2 regions of the Cytobacillus sp. T106 genome follow, and region 2 is predicted to be linked to the other one. Evidence: riboswitches for the same ligand, from Rfam matches in the RefSeq annotation. Region 2 holds a riboswitch; the other holds the start of a gene.
What was found. A riboswitch is a leader RNA that binds a small molecule or an ion and turns the genes downstream of it on or off. The one in region 2 is predicted to bind cyclic di-AMP.
Positions count from the first base shown of each region.

Region 1: it holds a riboswitch for cyclic di-AMP, as region 2 does, so the genes downstream of both, ABU165_RS04340 (hypothetical protein) here and ABU165_RS17015 (CBS domain-containing protein) in region 2, are expected to answer to the same signal.

Region 1 is NZ_JBEUMK010000002.1:3,406-7,826, forward strand. It holds gene glnA (type I glutamate--ammonia ligase) at 1-47, opposite strand, end outside; cyclic di-AMP (ydaO/yuaA leader) riboswitch at 144-287, opposite strand; cyclic di-AMP (ydaO/yuaA leader) riboswitch at 320-459, opposite strand; gene ABU165_RS04335 (Na-translocating system protein MpsC family protein) at 590-994, opposite strand; cyclic di-AMP (ydaO/yuaA leader) riboswitch at 1,207-1,349, shown strand; gene ABU165_RS04340 (hypothetical protein) at 1,780-2,181, shown strand; gene ABU165_RS25160 (hypothetical protein) at 2,201-2,308, shown strand; gene ABU165_RS04345 (potassium-transporting ATPase subunit F) at 2,308-2,385, shown strand; gene kdpA (potassium-transporting ATPase subunit KdpA) at 2,418-4,079, shown strand; gene kdpB (potassium-transporting ATPase subunit KdpB) at 4,222-4,421, shown strand, end outside.
Region 2 is NZ_JBEUMK010000010.1:23,309-27,729, forward strand. It holds gene ABU165_RS17005 (LysM peptidoglycan-binding domain-containing protein) at 144-920, shown strand; gene ABU165_RS17010 (hypothetical protein) at 1,086-1,271, opposite strand; cyclic di-AMP (ydaO/yuaA leader) riboswitch at 1,630-1,768, shown strand; gene ABU165_RS17015 (CBS domain-containing protein) at 2,024-2,467, shown strand; gene ABU165_RS17020 (class I SAM-dependent methyltransferase) at 2,885-3,634, opposite strand; gene ABU165_RS17025 (DUF3231 family protein) at 4,252-4,421, opposite strand, start outside.

The sequences.
Region 1 (4,421 bases), on a different contig from region 2:
TCTTTTATTTTAATATAATTTTTGTTTTGCTCTGATACCTGAGTCATCGGCACGATCCCCTTTTACTAAAATTAAAAAAGCTGCGGAGAGTATTCTCCGCAGCTTAGGCACAGGTAAACAAACGTGTGCTTGTATGGCAACGATCACTCTCTTAAACAACGCTTACGGAGTTAGCTGTCGGATTAGGAAGGTAAGAGTCTCCCTGCCATTCATGGCTTCACCCCAAGACTGCAGCATGCAGTCAAAAGTTGGTTCCCCCGCTCAATAAGATTCAGCGTTTCAGTGCTATATAATTGTAATCAGGCTGGATGGATATCGCTCCTCTCTCCTGCAACGCTTACGAAGTTAGCTGACGGGTTCGGAAGGCAGAAGTCCCCCGGCCTTTCGGCTTCACCCCATAATTATTCTGGAATAATCAGTTGGGTCCTCCGTTCTGTATGGATTCAGCGGATCAGGTCAGAATTAGGATTTATGATAATCTCCACTCGCATAAAGGAAAAACCCGGAAAATAAGAAATTAGGATTGAATTTCTTTAGAAAAATCCACTTTTCTCGAAAATGCTCTCTTTTTTAAAGAAATACAACTTTTTTACTCAAGGCATTTTTCCAGGTTTCTATCGAGCACAAACACTTCCATGCGTTCTCCCATTTTGGTGCTGATGTCACTGTGGCTTGAAAGGACTTTGCATTTGGTATGTTTTTCGACTATCTCCTCAATGTTCGTGCTGTACATTTCTCTTAGAACCTGCCGCATCTTTTTGACAAGCTGCCTGCCGGTTTCATGTTCAACCAGGTGCTTTTCTTCCACAGTCAGGACACCTTTGAATCTGGCAATGACCATATCCTCCACAATATATGTCCTGGTCTCCTGCGGCCCGCGGCCGATCAGCTCCCTTTGCAGCTTGATGAATGCTTCACTTAATTCAGCCTCTAATCGTCGTTTAGAAGATTGCAATTCCAGTTCCTCCCTGAGATTTTCAAAGTTATAGCGAATTTCAAGGTTTATGTTAGTGAGAGGCACTGCTAAAGTCAATAAAAATATGAATTTCAAAAAACATCGAAAAACAGCTAATTAGTCAGCATTTAAGAGAAAAACTAAAGAAAAATCCTCAATATCAAAAAAAACAGCCAAATATGGCATTTTTTTAAGATTTACATTTTCCTTGAGCAGGAGTACGATTGCTTTCGTAAACAGCAATCAAACAACTCAATATTCGGCCTAGTCTCGGAAACGAGAACGGAGGAACCAATCAACTGGGGTTAATTCTGCTATTGCAGAAGGGATGAGATTCAAACTCTTTCGCCATCCTACCCGTCAGCTAACTTCGTCGGCTAAAGCGAAGGAGGTCATAGAGACCGCCTTTTCAGGGGGCCCATTTTTGTTGTGTCAAACAACGGACAGGGCAGCTTGAGTGATAAGAAGGTCTTTTTATTATGCCTATCTTGAAAAAGTGAACATGGAAGACAGAACACATAGAGGGCTGATGCCAGCCGGCTGGGTGTTAAGTAGACCAATGGGTGCTTTTTCTCCAAATGAACAAGAGATTTTTCTATGCAGTTTTTTGCATCTGGACAAAGATGCGGATGATCTGTGCTCTTGGATTCATATTGGGGGAGAAGTAATCATTGGTCTCTTTTTGTATTCAGAATATGGTTTTTATTTCCAGTATTTCAGCTGAGAACAAACGCTTTCACAACTTTTCAGGCATGATAATGCTTTTTGATGATCTCTGAGCAACGAGTAAATCAGGGCTTTAAAAAAGAAGGGAGGTAACTGTGTTGACACTGCCTCAAACAGAGGATGCCATACTTGTCTGCATTCCAAATGAAGAAGTGCTCCTGCGGGTACAAAGCCATTTGAGCGATTCGCATTCATGCTGCCTTGTTTCATCTGATCCTCAAGTGATCAGAGCTTTAAAAAGCAGGGGCCATCAGCGTGTGGTGGAGTTCGGCCTCAAAGATGAGTACTTGATTCTCCAGGGACGGTTCAGGAAGGTGATTGTCTTTGAAAGTGAGATTGCAGAAACATGCACCCTGCTGAAGGTCATCAGGAACAGCACTTGTGCACCTATCATTGTCGATGCCACGGTTCATGGCTATCCAATGCGCCTTTATTGCGCATATGGAGCAAAATATGTGGTGTATTCCAAAAGCAGCAATATTTCATGTCTATTAAGTTAGAAATCAGGAGGTTATCAAAATGTCGGACATTATCATGGTCAGCCTTTTCATCATCCTGCCGGCTTTAATGCTCGGACTTGCCAGTTGGTCCGCTGAAGCCGTAGAGCAAGGAAGTGAAAATAAATAATGGTTCTGCTGCTTGGCATTACGGCGTTTACTACATTGTACTTATTCTATGTATTACTTAATCCGGAGAAATTTTAACTACTTGGGGGTAAAAAAAGGTGATTACGACGATTCTTTCAATCATTGTCACTATGGCGGCGGTGATTCTGATAGCAAAGCCTGCCGGCATCTATCTGGCAAAGGCTTTTGATTATAGCCAAACAGGGCTGGATAAAGTGTTCGGCCCGATCGAAAACATTCTCTTTAAAATCAGCGGTATCAAAAAGATAAACCAAACATGGAAGCAGTATGCCATGACGCTTGTTTTAGCCAATGGATTTATGATTCTCCTAGTCTATATGGTTTTCCGGCTGCAGGGCATCCTGCCTTTGAATCCGAGCGGGAATCCTGGCATGGATCCAACCTTGGCCTTTAACACAGCCATCAGCTTTATGACCAACACCAATCTGCAGCATTACAGCGGTGAGTCGGGCCTTTCCTATCTCGGGCAGATGATTGGAATTCTGTTTATGATGTTTGCGGCGCCGGGAACGGCTTTGGCAGCTGCCATCGCATTTGTCAGGGCGCTGTCTGGAAAAGAAATTGGAAACTTCCTTGTTGATTTATTCAGAGCCATTACGCGTGTTTTGATGCCAATCGCCATTGTGTCAGGATTAATTCTGGTCGCATTGGGGGTTCCGCAGACATTGGAGCCTACTGTAACAGTCAATACGATCGAGGGGACTGCCCAGGAGATCGCGCGCGGACCTGTCGGGACATTTTTATCCATCAAAGAACTTGGCAATAATGGCGGCGGTTTTTTTGGAGTCAATTCAGCTCATCCGTTTGAAAATCCGAATGCTATCAGCAACATCATTCAAATATTGCTGATGTTCCTATTGCCGACTGCTTTGCCGTTTGCATATGGAAAAATGCTCGGAAATGCCAAACAGGGACGTGTCTTGTTTGTATCAATGCTGATGGTCTTCACTGTATTCCTTGGCACTGCCCTGTTCTATGAATATCAAGGCAATCCTGCATTGAATGCACTGGGAATTAATACAGATCAAGGCAGCATGGAAGGGAAGGAAGTCCGGTTCGGCACAGGCCAATCCATCTTCTATGCGCTTGTCACAACAGCCTCTGAAACAGGTGCCGTCAACACGATGCATGATACGCTGACACCTATAAGCGGAATGCTGGCCCTTTCCAACATGCTCTTAAATACAGTATTCGGCGGGGTTGGAGCAGGATTCATCAATGTAATCATGTATGCCATGATTGCCGTATTCCTCTCAGGGCTGATGGTGGGCCGTACACCTGAATTCCTGGGCAAGAAAATAGAAGGGCGGGAAATGAAGCTCATCGCCTTAACAATGCTTATGCATCCTCTTTTGATACTGGGTGCATCTGCAATTGCCTTGTATACGCCGCTTGGTGCCGGAGCCATCTCAAACAGCGGCTTCCATGGAATCTCACAGGTTGTGTATGAATATACCTCTTCCGCTGCCAATAACGGATCCGGTTTTGAAGGGCTTGGGGATGCAACACCATTTTGGAATATTTCAACAGGCATCGTCATGTATGCAGGAAGATTCTTTGGGCTTGTCACCATGCTGGCTGTCGCTGGTTCACTATCATCGAAGAAGGTTGTTCCCGAGACAATCGGGACTTTCCGCACAGATACCCCTCTTTTCGGAGTGATTCTGGCCGGTACTTTCTTTATTGTAGGTGCACTGACATTCTTCCCGGCACTTGTATTGGGGCCAGTCGCAGAATATCTGACATTGTAGGTGGGAGTGAATAATCATGGCTAATCATGTGTTAAAAGAAGCAAATCAAGCTGCAGGGCTGCATGGCAAAGAGGACAAAAAATCTTTTCAGCCCCATGTTCCCCAGCAGCCTAACCATAAAGACAATAAGGATGAAAATAAAATGATGGATAAAGCGATGGTGGTTCAGGCGCTTAAGGATTCTTTTACGAAGCTTGACCCGAGAAAAATGGGGAAGAATCCGATTATGTTCGTGGTGGAGATCGGTTTCATCATTACACTGATCTTATGCTTTGCGCCTGATGCCTTTGGCAGAAGCGAGGTTGAACCGTGGTTCAATATCACCGTGGCCCTGATCCTGCT
Region 2 (4,421 bases):
CCGTACTTAAAATATAAGCCGTATAAAAAGATATCATGCTTTAACCAAAATGGGCTTGTCCCCCTGAAACGGTTCTTTGTTCTCCCCGTCTAATCTGTTGTGAAGGCAAAATACAACAAGATTGACAGAAGGGGGATTCTAAAATGAAAAAAGTAAAAAAACTGGCTGCTTCAGCGCTTGTCATCCTTGGCATTCTGACATTCAGCCAGGGCACTGCATCTGCTGAAGAGTTTTATACGATCAAAAAAGGGGACACTCTCTATAGCATTGCCAGGCAATATGGCAGTACAGTCGGACAGCTGAAGCATCTCAATAAATTAAAGGGCGATTTGATCTATGCAGGCAGCAGATTGGAGGTTCCCGGAAAGATTACAGTGAAGAAAGGAGACACACTCTGGAGACTCGGACAAAAATACGGTCTCAGTGTCGCTGAACTCAAGAAAATAAACGGACTGAGGAGCGACCTGATCCTAATAGGGCAGAATCTGTCAGTCAATAAAGGCAGTATTGCTTCATATGATGCTGAAAAGGTGAAATTGTCCGTTTCCCCCAAGAAAGGTTACACATTTCATGCAGAAGAGCCGCGCCGCTTCCTTTTGGAATATGGGAAGAATAGCCGGTATTTTGCCAGGGTGGAAGTTCTTGACGGAAAATCAGCAATGGATGAAGTAAAGAAAAATTCTCTGGAATATCTTAGGACGATTGGCAAGCCTGAAGAAATGAAACCAGTACAGCTTCCATTTTATAGAGACAGTATGATGGTGCTGCACGCACATAACAAAACTGACCAGGCAAACATCATTGTCAAAAATGTAGACGGGAAGCTGCTTCGATTCACCATTCATTATGTGAACCAGGAGGAATCAGAAGAGGTTTACGGGACAATGATCTCGATTCTCGGAAGCGTGAAAGCAAACTGAAAATGAAAAAGGGAGGGGATCCAGCGGTCCCCTCCCTTGCCATTCCCCATGATTATTTCCAGACTTCTTCGGCAATGTTTGCTTAAATGAAAGTAGAATGGCTAGGTAGAAAATAGAGAGCTTCAGCAAGCTCTCTATCAGTACAAGTCTATAGGGTGTTATGCTTTATTTTGAAAACAGCTTCAGCAGCGGATGCTTATTTTTGTCCTTCACCTTGATTTCCTCCATCACTATCCGGTCCTGATGCTCAGAAATCCATTCTTCCATTTCTTTTTTATCTTTGCATTGCGTATAGTAGGTTTCTCCGCCTTTTCCAACTGCATTAATGACATATCGGCAAGTGTTTCCCATAAATCCTCCCGTTGCTGTGGTGTTTAAAAGGTATAATGCATGCATTCCATCATGGTTTCTCCTATTCTCAGATCCTCTTGTTTTATACAAAAACAGAGGAGGAGAAACCGGATTTTTAAGTCATGATTTCCAATAATAAATCCTGTTCTGCCTTATCTTACTCACGAACTTAATGGCTGTCAACGGAAAATAAAAAAGAAATAAAAAAAGAAATAAACGGGTTGAAAACATGTTGATGTCTTTGTAGAATAGAGGATTCACTCATTTTTTTGCAGAATGCTGAAAGTCAGATAAAAAAAGGGATATGCAGAAATTTGCTTATACGGAAAGTTGGAAGTAAAATTATTTCAACACCTGAAAAATGAATCGGCTTAATCTCATATTGAGAGCGGAGGAACCAATTTTTGGGGCTAATCCTGCAGGAAGCAGGAGGGATGAGAATGATCTTTCGCCATCCTGCCCGTCAGCTAACTTCGTCGGCTAAAGCGAGTGAGGTCATTTTAGACCGCCTAATGAGCAGCACCCTTGCATCCAAATTTGCAGAAGCTGCCTGGAGCCAGGATAGGTCTTTTTGTGCTGTATATTATCTGCGTACGTTTTAGAGCGGCTGTTTTCAGGGAAGAAAGGGAATGTGGCTGTTTAGGCATTTTCATTGCCAAGGGACAGTTTGTGCCCAATAATCCCAAGGGAACCATTAAGCCGGATTGAATGCTGCAGGTGTTCACTGATAAGAAGAAGGAGAATCAGCTGTAATGAATATCGCGTTTTTTTTATTGCCTAAAAATGAACTGGTTTTTGTCTACGACCATTGGACAATGAGGCAAGCCATGGAAAAAATGGAGTATCACCGTTATACAACCTTTCCGATATTAAATAAAGAAGGAAAGTATGTAGGTTCCTTGTCAGAAGGAGACTTGTTATGGAAGCTCAAAAGCATGGGCAGGGTCGACTTTAATGAGATCCAGGGAGTGATGCTGAAGGATGTGCCGCTTCATAGATCATATGAGCCAGTGCTAGTTAGCAGTGAGATGGAAGAAATCATTAATTCATCACTAAATCAGAATTTTGTCCCTGTTACGGACGACAGCGGCGTATTCATAGGATTGATCCGAAGAAGGGAAATTATCGATTATCTGGCAGGCAGCTTCAAAGAAAGGGACTTGTCTGTTCCCGGGGAGCAGAGCAAGACAACATAAGCAGCCGCTTTTATTTAGAAAAAAAGTCCATACAATTTTGTATGGACTTTTTGGCGCAGCAGGGGTTAGGGGAGGATTGATACAGGGATTGCATTGTTCCGTTGGAAAATGGCATCAATTTTAGGGGGAAGACTTTAAAATGAAGGGTGAGCATTACATCTAGAAGCTGCTTCGCCCGACTTTTAAAGAGATTACATCAAAATTAAGGACGATCATTCCGGATACCTTCACAATCATGCCTGATATGCCTATAATCGGGCCTGTTTAGGCAATAATCTTTCCATATCTGCCATAATTCATGCCGGTTTCCGCATTAATATTCTTAATCCCATATAGTTACAAAAGACTATACAAAGCAGCGGTGAAGATGCTGCATATGAAGCAGTAAGATTCATGGGCGTACCCGGCTCTTATCCTTTAAATAGCTTTTGTGCTCTTAATAATGATAGTTGTCGGAAGATATTGGGCTTTTTCATAGGAATACCAGCGGTTGCTGTGCCTTTTCCTGTCTTCCTCTGATAGACATGCTTCTTCTATCACTCTCTCGATTTTAAAACCTTGGCTGACCAGCGCATTGATATAGGTGCTTACCTTATACTGCTGCATAAAAGCAGGCGTATTCCACCCCTCATGGTTATAAATGCCTTCTTCGTGATAAGGCTTATCGATAATAATGGAGGAATCTTTGCTCCTGATTCTGCTGAAAAAGGGATGTTCCCAGCTGAAAATGAAAGTGCCGCCAGGCTTTAAATACCTGTGGATATTACCCAGCGTTTCCTCGAGGCTCGTTGTCCAGCCGAGAGCATAGATGGAATAGACAATATCAAAATATTGATTAGGGAGCCCCGGATCATTCTCCATAGGGGATTCAAAAAGTCTTACTGGCGCTGCAGCACCGCCGAGCACCTGCTGTGCCGTATGGATCTGCTTCGGCAACAAATCAATGCCCCAAAGCTCGGCCGCACCCCGCCTGTCCATATAGAGAAGAGAATGCCCGCTGCCGCAGCCGATATCCAGCACCTTTTTCCCGGCAGGGTCGCCAAGCAGGTTCAGTTCATCTTCTACAGGGGCCAGGGGACCATACTCAGGGAGCGGATTTCGGCCAAAAAAGCGCTCTGCTGAAAGGTTCCAGCTTTCTTTGTTTTTCTCTAGAATTTCTGTTTTCATAAGTATCATCCTTTATCCAATTATAAAATGGCTCTCATGCTGACCTGAGGAACCTCTATCAATATTCGGTGCACTTCCAATATTCTCCTTTAAATCTTAGGGAAAATTAGTCTATTCGCTTTGTTTAAGCAAGATTTTCAGCAGTGTCATAGAGATGGCGAGTAATGGAAAGCAGCAGATGTAACCAGGAAAGCAACCTGGGATGATGCCATGTCAAGAAGACTGCCAGCCGGACTGACTAGTCAGGAGAAAAGGAAGTATTCGCTTTTGTGAAGGCGGCAATAAGGAAGAAACGCCTGAATGACACTCAGCTGATCATGCTAAAACAGATGTTTATTAAAGAAGCTCTAAAAACAATATTTCCATATCAGAAACAATGATTAAAACAGCAGCCAGAGCGCGATCAAGTATAACCCCTGGAAATACAATTCAGAGCAAACAAGCGTATTTTAACTATCGGCCATATCAGAGTTTTCCTTATCACTCATTTTCTATTATTAGTGTAAGAAATTCTGCAGAAATCAAAAATCAGCCCCGGCTGTATTTTTATACGGCTCAAGACTGATTTTATTAGTAAAGTAAAGCTCATAATCTGGACAGCTGAACTGGATTAGCAGTTAGCAGTCCTTCCCTTTAGACAGATGCAGGGGAGGAGGGATCAGCCAGCCCTTTTCTTTATTCAGGCGCAAAACCTTGGCGCCAAGCTGGGCTTTTTGTATGTGGAACTGTCCAAACATCATAGCTACATCTTCACGGATTGACATACCTATAACCTGGCTGCAGGCAA